Regions from separate parts of the Paracoccus sp. TRP genome, predicted to be linked through region 4. Evidence: riboswitches for the same ligand, from Rfam matches in the RefSeq annotation. Region 4 holds a riboswitch; each other region holds the start of a gene.

Region 1 (4,146 bases), on a different contig from region 4:
TTCCGTCCTCGGTCCGGGCGTCCATATAGGTATAGGTTGCGCCCAGACGCAGCCAGTCGGTGGCATCATAGTCGAGCTCAAGCTCGAATCCCTTGCGGGTGCTGGTGCCAGAGATGTTTTGTGAGGTGGTGCCAGCGCCGGTGATCATATCCTCGACCTTGCTGGTAAAAAGTGTCGCGCCCAGATTTGCCCGCCCCTCGGCAAAGGTCCAGTCCACGCCCAGTTCATAGCTGTGGCTGGTCTCGGGGCGTAGGTCCGGATTGCCCCGATAGGTGCCTGAGGTATAGCCATAAAGTTCAAACATGGTCGGGTTGACGGTTGCCTTGCCCGCTGCTGCGCGCAGCCTCAAGTCGCGGTCGGGCAGGGCCCAGGCGCCGGCGATGCTCCAGGTGGTGGCATCGCGGAAAACGTCGTTGAAACTGCGGCGTAGCCCGGCTTGAATGCCAAGGCCGTTGTCGAACTGGCCCTGATATTCCAGCGCCACCGATTTGCTGTCGCGCTCGTAACGGTTCGCCCCGTAAGCGTTCGAAGTTTCGTAAGTCTCGCGCTTTGCTTGCAGCGCCACGCTTAGTTTTTGCTGTGCATCGCGGACATGGCCGCCGTCCAGTGCCCAACTGCCGGTATATTTGATATCCCGCAGCCGCGAGGCATCGTCGTAATCCGGGACACCTGCGTTGAAATGATCTGCCGTCTGGTTCGAGCCGGACAGAACGAAGCGGTGCAGAAACCGCCCCTCCAGCGCCTCTGCCTCTAACCAGAGCGAACCATAGGTTTCGTTGCGTTTGGCGGTAAAGGGCGTATCAATCACATAATCATCGGGAGAGTCTACGGCGGTCCAGCTCGTCCCGTCATAGCCATATTCCTGCCAGCGGCGGCGCAGGGTAAAGCCCGCGCTTATCCCATCGGTCAATTCGTACGAGCCGGTCAGGCCCAGTGTGTCGTGGTCGTTGAAGTCGGTATCCCCGCCCGGGGTGCGGGATGTATCCTCGCCATCGCTGCGCCGTGACACCGCCGACAGGCTGATGCCGCCGCGCTCACCCCGCGCCTGCACATAGGCACTGGCCGTGCGGGTCCCGAGCCCGCCGACCTCGACCGTTCCGCCATAATGAAGGCCGGGGGTGCGGGCCTGGCGGGTGGTGATCGAGATCACGCCCGATGCGGCATTGGCGCCGTGGATGGTCGATTGTGGCCCGCGCAGCACCTCGATGCGCTCGATATCCTCGGCAAGCATTCCGCTGAAGGTATAATCCCCGCTACCGGGAGAGTTGGCCTCGACCCCGTCGATCAGCACCAAGACATGGTTGGTCTCACCGCCGCGAATACGGATACTGGTCAGCGACTCTCCGGTCGAGGTGACAGACAGGCCGGGGACGGTGCGCAGCGCGTCCTGAACAGTGGTGACGCGGCGCTGTTGCAGATCTTCGGCGGTCAGGACGGTATAGGCGCGGCCATAGGCGCTTTCGACGACCGGAGAGAGGCCGCCCGACAATACGACCTGATCAAGGATCACGGTTTCGGGGACCTCCTCGGCGCTCACGATCACAGGCAGCAGCGCGGCGGTAATGGCGATAAGGGAAACGGTGGTTCTGAACATTCCGACCTGGCCTTTCCAGTGCGGGTCACTGACCCGCGAATTGCAGAATATCCCGTAAAGGCTCTGGGCAGAGCCTGCGGGATGGTGAATGTCACCTCTGCGGGATGGCCGCTTTCCTGGCGCACCCCGCGCCGGAAATGGGTGATCGCTGCGGCAGGTCTCCTGGCTTGCGGATCATTGCTCGGGCCGGCCTTCCCGGGTTTTATCCCAGTGGCATCATCGACCATCGCTCTCCGCATACAGTTGCGGGGGCAGCCCCGGACTTGCCCCGGTCCTTCGCGGACCATAAGGCGTACCGGCGTTCCCTTTTCATCCGGCTGAAGCGCCGGAACCGTAGCGGCTTTGCATTGCCGCACAGCAGCATCAGCTGTCAAGCGCCATCGCGGCAACAGCCCCTGGCGGTATGCTGCCCCTGCGTTCAGGGCGCAACGGCATGATCCGTGATCCCCGCCTTGTGCCCGCCGCCGATCTGTATGAGACAGGGGGCATCCGCGTCAGGAGGTCAGGGATGAACGCATTGAAACGGATCGGCATCGACACCTACATGCTGCTCTTGCTTGGCATGGTGTTGCTGGGCTTGTTCCTGCCTGCGCGCGGCATGGCGGCGGATCTGCTGTCAGGGGCGACCTTCTGGGCTGTAACGCTGCTCTTCTTTCTGTACGGAGCGCGGTTGGATCCGGCATCGGTCAAGGCAGGGCTGCTGAACCTGCGCCTGCAGGGACTGACCTTTGCCGCGACCTATGTGCTGTTTCCGTTGCTCGGGCTCGGGCTGGCGGCACTGTTTGGCCAGGTGCTGGGGCCTGAACTGACCATGGGCCTGATGTTTCTTGCCGTGCTGCCCTCGACGGTACAAAGCTCGATCGCCTTCACCTCGATTGCCAATGGCAATGTGCCGGCGGCGATCTGCGCGGCTTCTCTGTCGAACCTTGTAGGCGTGGTGCTGACCCCGCTGCTCGTCACCCATCTTCTGCATCAGGAAGGCGGAGGCGCAAGCCTCGACGCGATCCAGAAAGTCGCGGTCCAGATCCTGCTGCCTTTTGCTATAGGGCAACTTACCCGCCGCTGGATCGGAGGTTTTGTTCGGCGTCACCGGTTACTGACCATGGTGGTCGACCGGGGCTCGATCCTGCTGATCGTCTATTCAGCCTTTGGCGCAGGAACGGTCGCGGGGATCTGGTCGGCGATCCCCGCTCCGGGGCTGATCCTGTGTTTTCTGGTCACGGCGCTGCTTTTGGCGCTGGCCATGGGGATCATGGCGGGTGCGGGACGGCTCTTCCGCCTACCACCCCAAGATCAGGCCGTGCTGTTCTTTTGTGGTTCGACCAAAAGCCTGGCAAGCGGGTTGCCCATCGCCACGGCAATCTTTCCGGCAGCAGCGGTGGGGGCTACCGTGCTGCCGGTGATGATCTATCACATGACGCAACTGCTCGTCTGCTCGGCCATCGCGCAAAGACGGGCGCACGGATAGGGCCGGGATCAGAAATCCCAGTCCTCATCCTCAGTGGCGACAGCCTTGCCGATCACATAGCTTGACCCCGATCCGCTAAAGAAATCATGGTTTTCGCTATCGGGCGACAGGGCGGCAAGGATCGCCGGGTTCACCTCACAGGCCTGGGGCGGGAACAGAGCCTCATAGCCAAGGTTTTGTAACGCCTTGTTGGCATTGTAATGCAGGAAGGCTTTGACATCCTCGGTCAGACCGATGCCGTCATAAAGCTCGGCGGTATATTTCGCCTCGATGTCATACAGGTCGAACATCAGCGAAAAGGCGAAATCCTTAAGCGCGGCGCGCTCACCCTCGTCCAGCCGTTCAAGACCGCGCTGATATTTGTAACCGATGTAATAGCCATGCACGGCCTCGTCGCGGATGATCAGCCGGATCAGGTCGGCGGTATTGGTCAGCTTGGCGCGGCTTGACCAATACATCGGCAGGTAAAAGCCGGAATAGAACAGAAAGCTCTCCAGAAAGACACTGGCGATCTTGCGCTTCAGTGGCGAGGAACCGGCCTGGTACTCATCGACCACCAGCCGCGCCTTTTGCTGCAGATGCGGGTTTTCCTCAGCCCAGCGAAAGGCTGCATCCACCTCTGGCGTCAGGCAGAGCGTCGAAAAGATCGAAGAATAGCTGCGCGCGTGTACCGCCTCCATGAAAGAGATATTCGACAGCACCGCCTCTTCATGGGGGGTCAGGGCGTCGGGCATCATCGCCGGCGCGCCGACCGAGTTCTGGATCGTGTCCAGAAGCGTCAGCCCGGTAAAGACGCGAATGGTCAGTTCGCGCTCTTCGGGCCGCAGCGTTGCCCAGCTTTGCACGTCGTTTGACAGCGGCACTTTTTCAGGCAGCCAGAAATTCACCGTAAGACGGTTCCAGACCTCCAGATCCTTCTCGTCCTCCAGCCGGTTCCAGTTGATCGCCCGCAAAGGCAGGCGCGGCGCTTGGTCCTTCATCCGAAGAGCCTTTCTTTCGTGTACAAATATCCTCGGGGGTGCGGGGGCAGACAGCCCCCGCTCAGAGCGTGCAAGAAACACAGCCCTGCACTTCGGTACCTTCC
Region 2 (4,146 bases), on a different contig from region 4:
ATTGAGCGAGCCGAGGTTGCAGGAAATATCCGTGCCCAGATGACTGTAGCTAAGGTCCTCATTATATTCCGAGGCCTCATTAACCTGCAAAATCTCGCTGCACAGGTTCGACATGCTGATGCGGCCCGCGACGGGGTTGGCGCGGTTCACCGTGTCTTCGAACATGATGTAGGGATAGCCGCTTTCGAACTGAATCTCGGCCAGGGTCTGGAAAAAGGCCCGGGCGTTGATCTTTTTCTTGCGGATGCGTTTGTCGTCCACCATCTCGGCATATTTCTCGGACACCGGGATTTCCGAGAAGGGCACGCCATAGACCCGCTCAACGTCATGGGGCGAAAACAGGTACATGTCCTGATTACGCTTGGCGAGCTCAAAGGTCACATCTGGGATAACGACGCCAAGGCTCAGCGTCTTGATGCGGATCTTTTCGTCTGCGTTCTCGCGCTTGGTGTCCAGAAAGCGCATGATATCGGGGTGATGGGCGTGCAGATAGACCGCACCTGCACCCTGACGCGCGCCCAGCTGATTGGCATAGCTGAAGCTGTCCTCAAGCAGCTTCATCACCGGCACGACGCCAGAGGACTGGTTTTCGATCCCCTTGATCGGAGCACCCGACTCGCGCAGGTTCGTCAGCATCAGTGCGACCCCGCCGCCGCGCTTGCTGAGCTGCAGCGCCGAATTGATCGAGCGGCCGATCGATTCCATGTTGTCCTCGACCCGCAGCAGGAAGCACGAGATCAGCTCGCCCCGCGATTTTTTTCCGGCGTTAAGGAATGTCGGCGTTGCAGGCTGGAACCGGCCTGAAAGGATTTCCTCCATAAAGCGCATCGCCAGCACCTCATCGCCGCGCGCCAGTGCCAGCGCGACCATGACCACCCGGTCCTCGTAACGTTCCAGATAGCGCTGGCCGTCGCGGGTCTTCAGCGTGTAGCTGGTGTAGTATTTGAAGGCGCCAAGAAAGGTCGGAAAGCGGAATTTGCGGCGGAACGCGGCTTCCCAGATCCGGTGCAGGAACTCGCGCGGATACTGGTCAAGGACCTCGGCCTCGTAATAGCCCTCATCGACCAGATAGCCCAGCTTTTCGTCCAGAGAGTGAAAGAAGACGGTGTTCTGATTGACGTGCTGCAGGAAATACTGCCGCGCGGCCTTGCGGTCTGCGTCAAAGCGGATCTTTCCCTCGTCGTCATAGAGGTTCAGCATCGCGTTCAGCGCGTGATAGTCCAGTTCGGCCTTTACGCCATTGTCAAGCATTCCGTCCCCCAGAATTTCTTTAACCCCGCCCGGACGCGGGAAATGTCGATTTCGGTGCCGGCCAGTTCGAAACGGTAAAGAACCGGCACCTTGCATTTGTCAGAGATTACCCGGCCAGCCAGCGCATATGTCGCGCCGAAGTTGCGGTTGCCCGCAGCGATGACGCCGCGCAACAGCGCCCGGCGGCCGGGATCGTTGAGAAAGCGGATGACCTGTTTGGGTACCGCGCCGCGCCCCTCGCCATCGGCATAGGTCGGGCAGATCAGCACATAGGGGCGGGCAGGGGCCGGTATCTCGTCCTTGGGCGAAATCGGAATGCGCCCGGCAATCAGCCCAAGCTGGTCCACGAAACGCGCCGTGTTCCCCGAGCCTGATGAGAAATAGATCAGCCCGCCCATCGTGCTGGTCAGGACAGGCGGCCGATCATGTCCGGGCGGAATCCGGCCCAATGCGCATCACCAGCAATGACCACCGGGGCCTGACGATAGCCAAGAGAGGTCACAAGCTCCATTGCCGCCTCGTCCTCGGTCAGGTCGACCAGCTGATAGGCCAGGCCACGCGCGTCAAGCGCCCGGGTGGTGGCGGTGCATTGAACGCAGGCGGGTTTGGAATAAACGGTGATGGTCATGCCTCGGCTCCTTCAGTGTTGTCGGCAACAAGGGGCCGGGCCGATGGCGATGCCATCCGGTCCTGATCCAGCCCCGTGCCCGCCGCACGGTTACGTCATCTCGTGTCATGGCAGGTCTTCTGACTTGCGGGTCCCGGCTTGGCTGACCTTCCCGAAGCCAGGGCCTCAGTGGTGTTCCAGCGTCGCTCGCCGCTTACAGCTGCGGGGGCAGTGCCGGATTTTCACCGGCTTCCCTCTTCTTCGTCCGGCCGGGGCCGGATTCACCATGACCCCGTCAGTAAGCCATGAGAGTTTCGGGCCGTCAACTAGATATAGTGCAGGTTCCTAAGCTATCCACAGAGATGTAGTGTCCCTGTGGGTAATTGCCCGCATTCAGGATGTTAACGAAACCATTCTGTTCAAAAGCAAGAAACCGGGTTTTCCGGTGCCTGTCCTGGCCCATACCGACCCTGCAACAAGCATGGGAGAGGCAGAATGCTGCTCAAGGACAAGACTATTATTATCACCGGAGCCTCTAGTGGAATCGGCGCCGCCGCAGCGCAGATATTCGCGGCCGAGGGCGCGCGGCTGGTGATCTCGGCCCGGCGCGAAGACCGGCTTACCGATCTTGCTGCCCGAATCGATCAAGGTGCGGGTCGCATCGCGGTACTGGCGGGCGATGTTACGGCGCCGGGCCATGCCGAGGCGCTGGTCACGCTGGCGCAGGACCGGTTTGGCGGGCTTGATGGGGCTTTCAACAATGCCGGTCAGACCGGCTCGGGCGCCCGGGTGCATGAGATCGCTGATGCGGAATGGCAGCAACTGATTGCCACCAACCTGACTGCTGCATTTATGGCCGCGCGGGCGCAGGTCCCGGCGCTGTTGGCGCGGGGCGGGGGCGCACTGGTGTTTACCGGCAGTTTCATCGGCCATACTGCGGTACTGCCGGGCATGGGCAGCTATGCTGCGGCCAAGGCCGGGTTGATCGGATTGGTGCAGGCGCTGGCGGTGGATTATGGCCCGCAACGCATCCGCGCCAATGCCCTGCTGCCCGGTGGCACGCTGACCGAGATGGCAGGAGATGCCGCGACCAACCCCGAAACCGGAGGTTTCATCTCGGGCCTGCATGCCCTGAAGCGTATGGCTGAGCCCGCAGAGATCGCACGGGCGGCGCTGTTTCTGCTGTCTGACCATGCAAGCTTTATCACCGGCTCTGCAATGCTGGCCGATGGTGGCAATTCAATCTGTAAGGTCTAGCCCTTGAGGCTGCGCCACAGGCTCAGCGCCAGATCGGACAGATCGCCTAGCCGGGCAAGCACATGCTCACGCTCAAGCGCCGGGGCGTTCTCGGCGCGGTCGAGCCGTCTTAGCAAGCGCATCACCCGGCGCCTGTGGATGCCGGTCCACAACTGAACAGGATCGGCGATCAACCCGGCAAAGGTGGTTATGACCGAGGCCAGCATGGCCAGACCGATTCCGGTCAGTACCAGCTTTGCCGTCGACAGCTCGGCCGGAAAGGCCCAGTACCACATGCGGCCGGCCCAGCTTCCCAGTGCGAAATCCCGCACTGCCTGTGCCTGCGCCTGCAGATGCGCGATCGGCCCGGCAAGCGAGATGACCCCCGGTGTCGGGCGATGAAAAAGCACCAGCCCCGCAACCAGAACGATGAGCGATGTTGATATCTCAGCGACGGCGTTGCGGGTCTCGGCATAATCGGCCACTGCGCGGGCGATGCTTTCGGGCGGGGCCTTGGGGGCCAGATCCTTATCTGCAAGGTCGTCGATGAAATACGCAAGATCGGCCCGGATCTGCCGGGCAACATCGGATTTCAGGAATATCTGCCGCCCGGCCAGCCAGTCTGCTGCCTGCAACAGCCTTAACCGCCGCAGGATTGGTGCACCCAGCCGCACCAGCAGGAACAGTGGCGATAGCATGACGTTCACCGGCGCGCGCAACAGGTCCAGTCCAAGCGCATGGCAATGCAGCGCCAAGGTGCCGCGCAAGCCGTAGCGGTCGCGGACAAAACGGCGAACCTCTGTTTCGCGCCGGGTCATCGGGCGGGTGTCGGCGGGCTGCAACATGGCCCATATCTAGGGGCGGGCGCTGCTGCGCTCAATCCTCATGTCAGCGCAACCAACCCCAGCCCGAGCGCCGAGATGAACAGCCAGGCCACTGCGCCCAGCAACAGGGGTCGTATGCCTTTGGCGCGCAGCTTGCGCAGATCAGTCTCCAGCCCCATCGCGGCAAGTGCCATGGTCAGCAGAAAGGCGGTCAGGCCTGCGACTTCG
Region 3 (4,146 bases), on a different contig from region 4:
GACGAAACCGATCGAGCCGACAAGGCTGACCATGGTCGCGGTCATCAGCGTGGTCGTGCCGATCAGCATCCCCTGCACCCGGCGCAGGGAAATGCCCAGTGCCGCTGCCGATTGCGCACCAAAGGAAAAGGCATCCAGCGCCCTTACATGCCAAAGGCAGGCCAGAAAGCCGATCAGGGCTGCCGGAGCCGCCAGCGACACATCCGGCCAGCGCACGCCCGACAGATTGCCGAGCAGCCAGAACATGATGCCCCTTGCCTGTTCGGCATTGGCCGACCTGGCGATGAAAAAGCTGGTCAGCGCGTTGAACAGCTGCGAACCCGCGATCCCCGCCAATACCAGCTGGGCGGGGCCGCCTCCGGCAGCTCGCGCCAGCGCCGCGACCAGGCCAAAGGCCAACAGCGCCCCGGCAAAAGCGCCCGATGACAGGCCCAGCGCGCCGCCGCCAAGGCCAAGGATCGTCACCGCGACCGCGCCGGTCGACGCCCCTGCTGATACCCCCAGCAGATAGGGGTCAGCCAGCGCGTTGCGGATCAGCGCCTGCAAAACCACCCCGGACAGCGCCAGTCCCGCGCCGCAGGCAGCCGCGACCAAAGTGCGCGGCATGCGATAATTCCAGATGATCGCCGCATTGATCGAGTCCACCGGATATCCGGCACCAAACAGCTTGTTGGCCAGCACCGCCAGCACGGTATCAGGCGGCAGGGGCATTTCGCCGATGATAACCCCGGCAAGGATCGCCACCGTCAAAAGGCTGCCTGCCAAGATCCATCGCCACGCGGGCGCGCGCGGGCGATAGCTGCGGACCGTCGCGACCGTCATTCGAGGTTAAAGGCCGGCAGCGCCCCGGCCAGTGTTTCAAGCGCCGAGACATTGCGGATCGAGGGGTCCATCGAATGGGCGTCAAGCACCACGATCCGGTCATTGCGAACCGCCTCCATCTGGCTGGTTACCGGGTCGGACTTCAGGAACTCGATCTTCCGTTCGTAATCGTCAGCCTCGAACCGGCGACGGTCCATCCGGGCGATGACGATGACCGAAGGATTGGCGCGGGCGATGGTCTCCCAGCTGACGGTCGGCCATTCCTCATCGCTTTCGATGACGTTCTTCAGCCCCAGTTTTTCCATCATATAGGCGGGTGGTCCCTTGCGGCCCGCGACATAGGGATCAACGTCCATCTCGGCCGACGAGAACCAGAACACGGCCGAGGCATCTTTCAGGTTCAGCGACCGGGCGTTTTCAACTGCCGCCGCCTCGCGCGCCTTCAGATCGGCGACCAGTGCCTCACCCCGTTCCGGCACGTCAAAAATCTGTGCCAGTTCAAGAACGCCGGCATGAACGGATTCCATCTGGAACATGGCATTGCGGGTCCCGTCCGAGCCGCTGCTGTTGTCTTTGTTCCAGCAGTCCGCGGGCAGCACATAGGTCGGGATGCCGACATCGGCAAATTGCTCACGCGTGGCGACGATTCCTTGAGGACCGATGTGCCATTCGTATTGCACAGTGACCAGGCCGGGCTTTTTCGCCACCACCGATTCAAAGCTCGGATCGTTGTCGGCCAGCCGCTCGATCGAGGCATTCACCTCGCGGTATTCGGGCAGGACCTCGCTGAACCAGACGGCAGTGCCCTGGACCTTGTCGGCCAGCCCCAGCGAATAAAGGATCTCGGTCGCGGCCTGTCCGACACTGACCACGCTGTCAGGTGCATGGCTGATGGTCAGATCGACGCCGCAGTTTTGCAGCCTCAGCGGATATTGGGTCTGTGCGCCTGCGGGCAGGGTGGCAAGGATCATGGTGGCCGCGCCAAGCAGCGCGGCAGTCAGTGTGCGGGCAAACATGAATTGTCTCCGGTTGTGAGGGCAGCCAGGGACGGGAGGAGAGGAGCGGCCCAAAAACTGACAAGCGCCCTTGCCTTGCGGCAGGGCCTGATGCTGGCTGGGACGGGCGCGGCAAGGCACCCTTTGGGCAAATTCATCGAACACCTCCCCGGACACCCCGCCCGGGCTGCGTTGAAACGGGTGTCGGCAGGTCTCCTGACTGGCGGGTCGCGGGGCTTTCCACGGCCTTCCCGTGGCGCATGGCCACAGTGGCATTTTCGTGGATGTCCTCGCCGCCTACAGTTGCGGGGGCAGTTCCGGTTCACCGGACAGGTCCGGTGGCGGATTCCCTTTCAATTCCATATGGAAACCGACACCGGGCAACTACCCGCCAAATTGCGGATGAACAAGGTAAATCTGGCTTCCATGGCAGGGACTGCCCCCACAGGCCGGGAAGGGCCAAGGAAAACCGCGTCAGGATGGGGGAGTGGTGTATCCTGTCGTGGCCTTTCCGGCCCTCGCATGATGCGCGTCACATAGAGCCCGGCCGGCGCATCTGAAATTGTCAGGTCATGAAAGCGGATCAGCTGTTATATCAGTGGGTTACGCCACTGCCGCCGACCACGGCAATGTTATATGGCCTGCCTTCGACCGGTACGGTGCCGACCTCGCTGAAATCCTTGGTCGAGATGCGCCGGATCAGCCCGGCATTCGGGTCGCTCAGCACGATCTCGTCCCCGGCGACGGCAATGCGCGGGCGCGGATCGTTCCAGTGGCCGTCCATCGAATATGGCGCGGTGACCTTGGTGCTGTCGCTGAGAGCGGCGTCAAGCAGGTTCACACGATGCAGGCTGCCATCTTCGGTCAGGACATAGCCTGTCGCGGGGCTGGCTGGGTCTAGCGCGAAATCCACCCGGCGGAACGGCAGGTCGATATAGCGATAATGCGGGGCCTCTTCGGGGTCGATGACAACCAGGCCCTTGGGTCCGAAATTGCCCAGAAAGATCTGCATCCCGGATGAGCCAAGCAGGGTCCCGGTGGTCACATCTTTGGGCAGATCCTCGGGATAGGGCAAAAGCCTGTATTCCGGCCCCTGATCACCCGCCTTGACGGTCAGCACGCCCTCTTTGCAACCGGCGGCCAGATAGGCGCCCGAGAAAGCCTCGCCATGGATGGCGGTGCAGGTGGCCAGATTGCCCGTGGGGTTGCCTTTGGCGTCAAAGGCTTGCAGGCCCAGACGCGGTACCGAGGCATCGCCCTCGACCGGTTCGTCCGAGGCGACGGTCGAAAGCCAGCTTTTTCCCAGTGGCGTGACAAAGCCATGATGGGCGCGGGCCTGTGGGAACTTCACCGGCTCGACCTTGCCCGCGGCCAGCGCGGCGCTGTCGAGAATCTCGGCATAGCTGCCCTTGTCATAATTCAGCACCACCTTGCCGTCGTGCGCGACAAGGTGAAAGGGCCGGGGTCCCGACAGGTGCAGGTCGATGGCTGCGGGTTCTTTGACCTCAAGGTCCTGATGATCGCCATGATCGTGCAGTGAGATACCGCTGCGGATGAATTGCACGGTATCGGCCTCGGACTGGACTGCGGCGACCACCGCACCGCCCGCGACCGGATAAAGCTTGACCTGTCCAGTGGTCTGGAAAGTCCAGCGATGCGCGGGCTTGGACAGGTCAAAGGCGGTGATCTGCCCTTTCTCATGATCGCCCACAAAGACACGGTAAACGGTGTCATCCTTGTGGTCATGGGCAATGCCGGTACCAGCAAGGATCAGGGTCAGGGCGCTGGCACCCGCAAATTGTCTGAGCATGATTAGCCTCCTTGGTCGTTCGGAATGGGTTGCGGTTAGCTTGCCCGGTTTCCGCTGGTCCCTGCAGGGCAGCAGGGACCGGCTGCAGAAAACTGCAGTTCCGGGGCGGGACCGGAGCATCGCTGGCGACGGACTCAGTTTAGTAATGTTATTACATTACCAAAATGGAACGACAAGAGACTTGCCTCGGGAAAATGCCGCCGGATCTGCGGATCAGGGGGAGCGCCGCTTGCTCCCGGACAAAACAGAGATCGCCATCGGAGCTTCCATGCGGCGGACAACATGTGTTCGCTGTAGCGAGGTTCTGAGCCCGCCTTTCACCATGATCGTGATACAGCATCACGCATGACCTGACGGGCAGGGCCGATCAGGAGCATTTCCGCGCCAGCGGCGGTTCAGTGCCAATTACCGCACAAAGGCTTGCCGGGGATAGGCCACAGAGCCGCCGAATGCTGGTCGAGAAGCGGGCGTCGCTGTCCGGCGGTGCGGGCAATGGCGGCGGTTTGGCTACGATCTCGA
Region 4 (4,146 bases):
CATGTGGAATGCCAAGCATCGCCCCGGCTGATGCAAGGGCGTCAAGCCCAACCGCATGGGCCAGCTGATAGATCTTGCCGGGATAGGTCGACAGCACCACTGCGCGGCGTTTTGCGGGCAGGTTCAGCCAAGCCCGCACCCGTGCCGCCGCCGCATTGATGCGCTGATCATCCGGGACGTGGATCATGCGAGAAAATTGCAGATCCGGGTCGCGCTCTTGCGCCTGTTTGAAGCTGATCGCGCCCAGAAAAATGCGGCCATCAACCTCGGGCAGGACCACGTGCATCGCCAGATCTGCGGCGGAAAGGCCGCGTTCTTCTGCGGCCCATAGCTCGCGCGGGGCAGTGGAAAGCGCCACCTGAAAGACCGGGCCGTCGGCCCCGTCAAAGGGCGTCGCGCCAGCATCGTCACGGGCAGAAAAGGCGGTCAGGTTTACCACCGCCGCAACCCCCGGCAGATGTGGCGCCAGCCATTCTGCAAAGCCCGGTGCCTTGAGCGAGGGCGCGAATACTCCGGTTGCGTCCAGTCCCGCGGCGCGCAGGGCGCGGATCATCGCATCGACTGGCGCCAGATCGGCAGAGGTCAGATAGCTGCGGTAAAAGCTGACGAGCAGCCCGGGCTTTGGCCGCTGAATAACGCCGTGATCGGGGTCGTAAAATCCGAACTCGGGGATCGCAGCCTCGCCCTGAACCGGCGCGGTGTGCAGGCCCGCAGCATGCGCCAGCTCTGCCAAGGCCATCTGCGCGGCGACCGCGCCGCCCTGATCGCATAGCGTGGTCAGCCGGCGCAGCACCGGCAACGGCAGCGTCGAATAACGGTCAAGCGTCGGGTCAGGCCGCCCGTCGGCGGGCAGAAAGGCCAGCGCGATACCCCGTCTGCGCGCCAGATCCTGAAGGCTGGCGACTCCATAGGACCAATAGGGTTCACCCCCGATCAGCCGCACCAGAATCGCCCGCGCCCCGGCAAGCGTCGTCTCGCAGTACTGATCGACCGAAACCGGGTGCCGCAGCGCCGATAGATTGCACAGCCGCAGCGAGGGCAGCCCCCCTGACGCACGGTGCCAGCCTGCAGCGAAAGCGCCGAGATCGCTGTCCGAATAGGACAGTGCGATCAGCTCGGCGGGGCTTTGGCCGGGGTCGGTCGGAACCTCGGTTTCTTCCAGCCCACGGCTTTCGCGAAAGACGACATGCATGGCTTATTCGGCGCTTATGCGGCCAGAACCGCCCTGATCGCGGCCTCGTCGATATCGTCATGCTCGGCAATGACGACGAGGCGCGAGTTGCGGGGGGCATCGCCCCAGGGCCGGTCGTATTGGTGGCGCACCCTTTCACCCACCGCCTGCACCAGCAACCGCATGGGCTTGCCCAGGACGGCGACATGGCCTTTGACCCGCAGGATGTTCTGTTCCCGCGCCAGCCGTTCGATGCGGGTGGCCAGATCAGCGGGGTCCGCGATCTCGGCCAGTTCGATCACCACCGAGTCGAAATCGTCATGCTCATGATCCTCGGCCCCGTCATGATGGCTGGGGCGGGCGGCAAGGTCATCCTCGGCCGCGGCATTGAGGCCCAGGATGACGCGCGGGTCGATCACCCCGTCAACCAGCGGCAGGATCGGCAGCTTGCGCGGGGCCTCGGCCTCGATGACCGCGCGGGCGGCGGCCAGCCCCTGTTCGCCCGCCAGATCAGCCTTGGAGAGCAGGACGATATCGGCACAGGCGATCTGGTCCTCGAACACCTCGGAAAGCGGCGTTTCGTGGTCAAGGCTGTCATCAGCGGCGCGCTGGGCCTCGACTGCCGCCACGTCGGGGGCAAAACGGCCTGCCGCAACCGCCTCGGCATCGGCCAGTGCAATCACCCCGTCCACGGTGATGCGCGAACGGATCGCCGGCCAGTCGAACGCCTTAAGCAGCGGTTTCGGCAGGGCAAGGCCCGAGGTCTCGATCAGGATGTGGTCGGGCCTGACCGGCATTGCCATCAGCCGTTCAAGCGTCGGGATGAAGTCATCGGCGACGGTGCAACAGATGCAGCCGTTCGACAGCTCCATGATGTTTTCGGCCGGGCAGTTTTCGTCTGCGCAGGATTTCAGGATCTCTCCGTCCACGCCCATTGTGCCGAATTCGTTGACCAGAACTGCCAGCCGCTTGCCCTGCGGGTTCTGCATCAGGTGGCGGATCAGCGTGGTCTTGCCGGCGCCCAGAAAGCCGGTGATGACAGTCACTGGGGTCTTGGTCAGGTCGGTCATGTGCTACCCAATCGGAGGAATGCGCGCGAGGCTGCGCTTGCGGAAAATCGTGACGCGTTCGCGCCAGGGGACGATGCCGTCAGATGCGTCGGCATAGGCGGCGGCGCCCTGCATGATCTCGGGGGCGTCATCAGCCGACATGCTGCCATAGACATAGGTCCACCGGCCCGGGCCCGACAGCGCGATCGCCGCGCCATTGGCGCAGGCCGACAGGCATTCGACGGGAACGATACGCACGCCTTGGGGCAGGGTCTCGGCGGTCAGCGCCTGCAGCAGACGCAGGCCGGGCACGGGCTCGCCGTCGGGGACGGGCAGGCCGGCGCGGCATGTGATGCAGACATGCAAGGTGACTGTCATGCGCCCTTCATCCGTTATGGCGGCAGGGCGCGGGGGCGCGACATATGCCCCAAGCCCCAGCAGGAACACCCCGTCCGCCGGTCAATCCTTTGCGCGGGCAGGTCTCCCGGCTTGCGGATTCGGGCCTGTGGGGCCCACGGTCGTCCCGCCTTCCCGGCTTTTGGCCAGTGGCTTATGGGCGACCTTTCCGGTCACGGTCGCGGGGGCGGCTGCTTCCAGGCGGTTGCCTGTCGCATTCCCTCTTAGCCTGTCGTAGGACAGGAACCAGCGCCCCTTGTCTGTGCGCGCCCGGTCCCGACTTGTCAAGCAAAGGAGTGCCCGATGCCGACCGAAGACAACCTTCGCCATGCCGAGAAGATGGCCAGGATCAAAGCTGCGCGTGACCGGATGATGGCTGGAAAGCAGGGCGAAAAGGGACTGATCATCGTCCATACCGGCAAGGGCAAGGGCAAGTCCTCGTCCGGGTTTGGCATGATCCTGCGCTGCATCGCCCATGAGATGCCCTGCGCCGTGGTGCAGTTCATCAAGGGCTCATGGGACACGGGCGAGCGTCGGGTTTTGACCGGACATTTCGGCGATCTGTGCCAGTTTTATGCCATGGGCGAGGGGTTTACCTGGGAAACGCAGGACCGTGAGCGTGACATCGCCGCCGCCCGCGCCGGCTGGGAAAAGGCCAAAGAGCTGATCCGCGATCCCCGTATCCGTATGGTACTGCTTGATGAGATCAACATCGCCCTGCGCTATGATTATCTGGATCTGGACGAGGTGCTGGTCTTTCTGCGCAGCAAAAACCAGCCGATGACCCATGTCGTGCTGACCGGGCGCAACGCCAGGCCGGAACTGATCGAGCTTGCCGATCTTGTAACAGAGATGGAACAGGTCAAGCATCCGTTCCGCGACGGTATCAAGGCCCAGCCGGGGGTAGAGTTCTAGGACGATGACCGAACCGCAGGACAAGCCAAAACTGCTTTCAGGCGGCAATCCGCAGATCCCAAAGGGATATGGCGAAGCCCCCGTTCGCGCCTATATCGACGCGCTGCCGGGATGGAAGCATCAGGTTGGCGAAAAGCTGGATCAGATCGTCACCCGCACCGTGCCGGGTGTGAAAAAGGCGGTAAAGTGGAATTCGCCTTTTTACGGGGTCGAGGAAGGGGTCTGGTTCCTCAGCTTTCACTGCATGACTAAATATATCAAAGTCGGCTTTTTTCGCGGCGCAGAGCTGGATCCGCTGCCGCCTGTCGCCTCGAAACAGCCCGACGTGCGCTATGTCCATATTCCCGAAGGCCCGTTCGACGAAAAGCAATTCGCCGATTGGGTGCTGCAGGCCAGCCGTCTGCCGGGGCTGAAGATGTAAGGCCCTAGCGCCGCTGCCATTCGGGGGCGGTATTTTCCTGCCAGCCCCTGCGATGCAGCAATGGCGTGTCATCCTCAAACTCAGGCCAGCCGAGGCAGAGAAGGGCCGAGAACTCCCATTCAGGCGACACCTGCAAAAGCGCGGTGATCCGCCGGGGGTCGATGATCGAGACCATCCCCATCCCCAGATTGCGC

Evidence for each region. Region 4 has a riboswitch for cobalamin ahead of PARACOCCUSGL_RS0104225 (DUF1636 domain-containing protein). Riboswitches for the same ligand answer to the same signal wherever they lie in the genome.
Region 1: linked by a shared signal. The riboswitch ahead of PARACOCCUSGL_RS0111180 (TonB-dependent siderophore receptor) and the one ahead of PARACOCCUSGL_RS0104225 (DUF1636 domain-containing protein) in region 4 are both predicted to bind cobalamin.
Region 2: linked by a shared signal. The riboswitch ahead of nrdH (glutaredoxin-like protein NrdH) and the one ahead of PARACOCCUSGL_RS0104225 (DUF1636 domain-containing protein) in region 4 are both predicted to bind cobalamin.
Region 3: linked by a shared signal. The riboswitch ahead of PARACOCCUSGL_RS0112225 (ABC transporter substrate-binding protein) and the one ahead of PARACOCCUSGL_RS0104225 (DUF1636 domain-containing protein) in region 4 are both predicted to bind cobalamin.

Annotation. Positions count from the first base shown of each region.
Region 1 covers NZ_AEPN01000018.1:43,902-48,047, reverse strand. The annotation lists gene PARACOCCUSGL_RS0111180 (TonB-dependent siderophore receptor) at 1-1,594, opposite strand, end outside; cobalamin riboswitch at 1,729-1,945, opposite strand; gene PARACOCCUSGL_RS0111175 (bile acid:sodium symporter family protein) at 2,103-3,062, shown strand; gene nrdF (class 1b ribonucleoside-diphosphate reductase subunit beta) at 3,071-4,042, opposite strand; gene nrdE (class 1b ribonucleoside-diphosphate reductase subunit alpha) at 4,104-4,146, opposite strand, start outside.
Region 2 covers NZ_AEPN01000018.1:38,923-43,068, reverse strand. The annotation lists gene nrdE (class 1b ribonucleoside-diphosphate reductase subunit alpha) at 1-1,251, opposite strand, end outside; gene nrdI (class Ib ribonucleoside-diphosphate reductase assembly flavoprotein NrdI) at 1,233-1,649, opposite strand; gene nrdH (glutaredoxin-like protein NrdH) at 1,658-1,879, opposite strand; cobalamin riboswitch at 1,971-2,162, opposite strand; gene PARACOCCUSGL_RS0111150 (SDR family oxidoreductase) at 2,354-3,115, shown strand; gene PARACOCCUSGL_RS0111145 (DUF6635 family protein) at 3,112-3,939, opposite strand; gene PARACOCCUSGL_RS0111140 (YeiH family protein) at 3,978-4,146, opposite strand, start outside.
Region 3 covers NZ_AEPN01000021.1:6,240-10,385, reverse strand. The annotation lists gene PARACOCCUSGL_RS0112230 (iron ABC transporter permease) at 1-822, opposite strand, end outside; gene PARACOCCUSGL_RS0112225 (ABC transporter substrate-binding protein) at 819-1,838, opposite strand; cobalamin riboswitch at 2,006-2,207, opposite strand; gene PARACOCCUSGL_RS0112220 (metallochaperone AztD) at 2,413-3,627, opposite strand.
Region 4 covers NZ_AEPN01000004.1:150,427-154,572, reverse strand. The annotation lists gene cobN (cobaltochelatase subunit CobN) at 1-1,192, opposite strand, end outside; gene cobW (cobalamin biosynthesis protein CobW) at 1,207-2,241, opposite strand; gene PARACOCCUSGL_RS0104225 (DUF1636 domain-containing protein) at 2,245-2,598, opposite strand; cobalamin riboswitch at 2,677-2,882, opposite strand; gene cobO (cob(I)yrinic acid a,c-diamide adenosyltransferase) at 2,920-3,531, shown strand; gene PARACOCCUSGL_RS0104215 (DUF1801 domain-containing protein) at 3,536-3,952, shown strand; gene bluB (5,6-dimethylbenzimidazole synthase) at 3,957-4,146, opposite strand, start outside.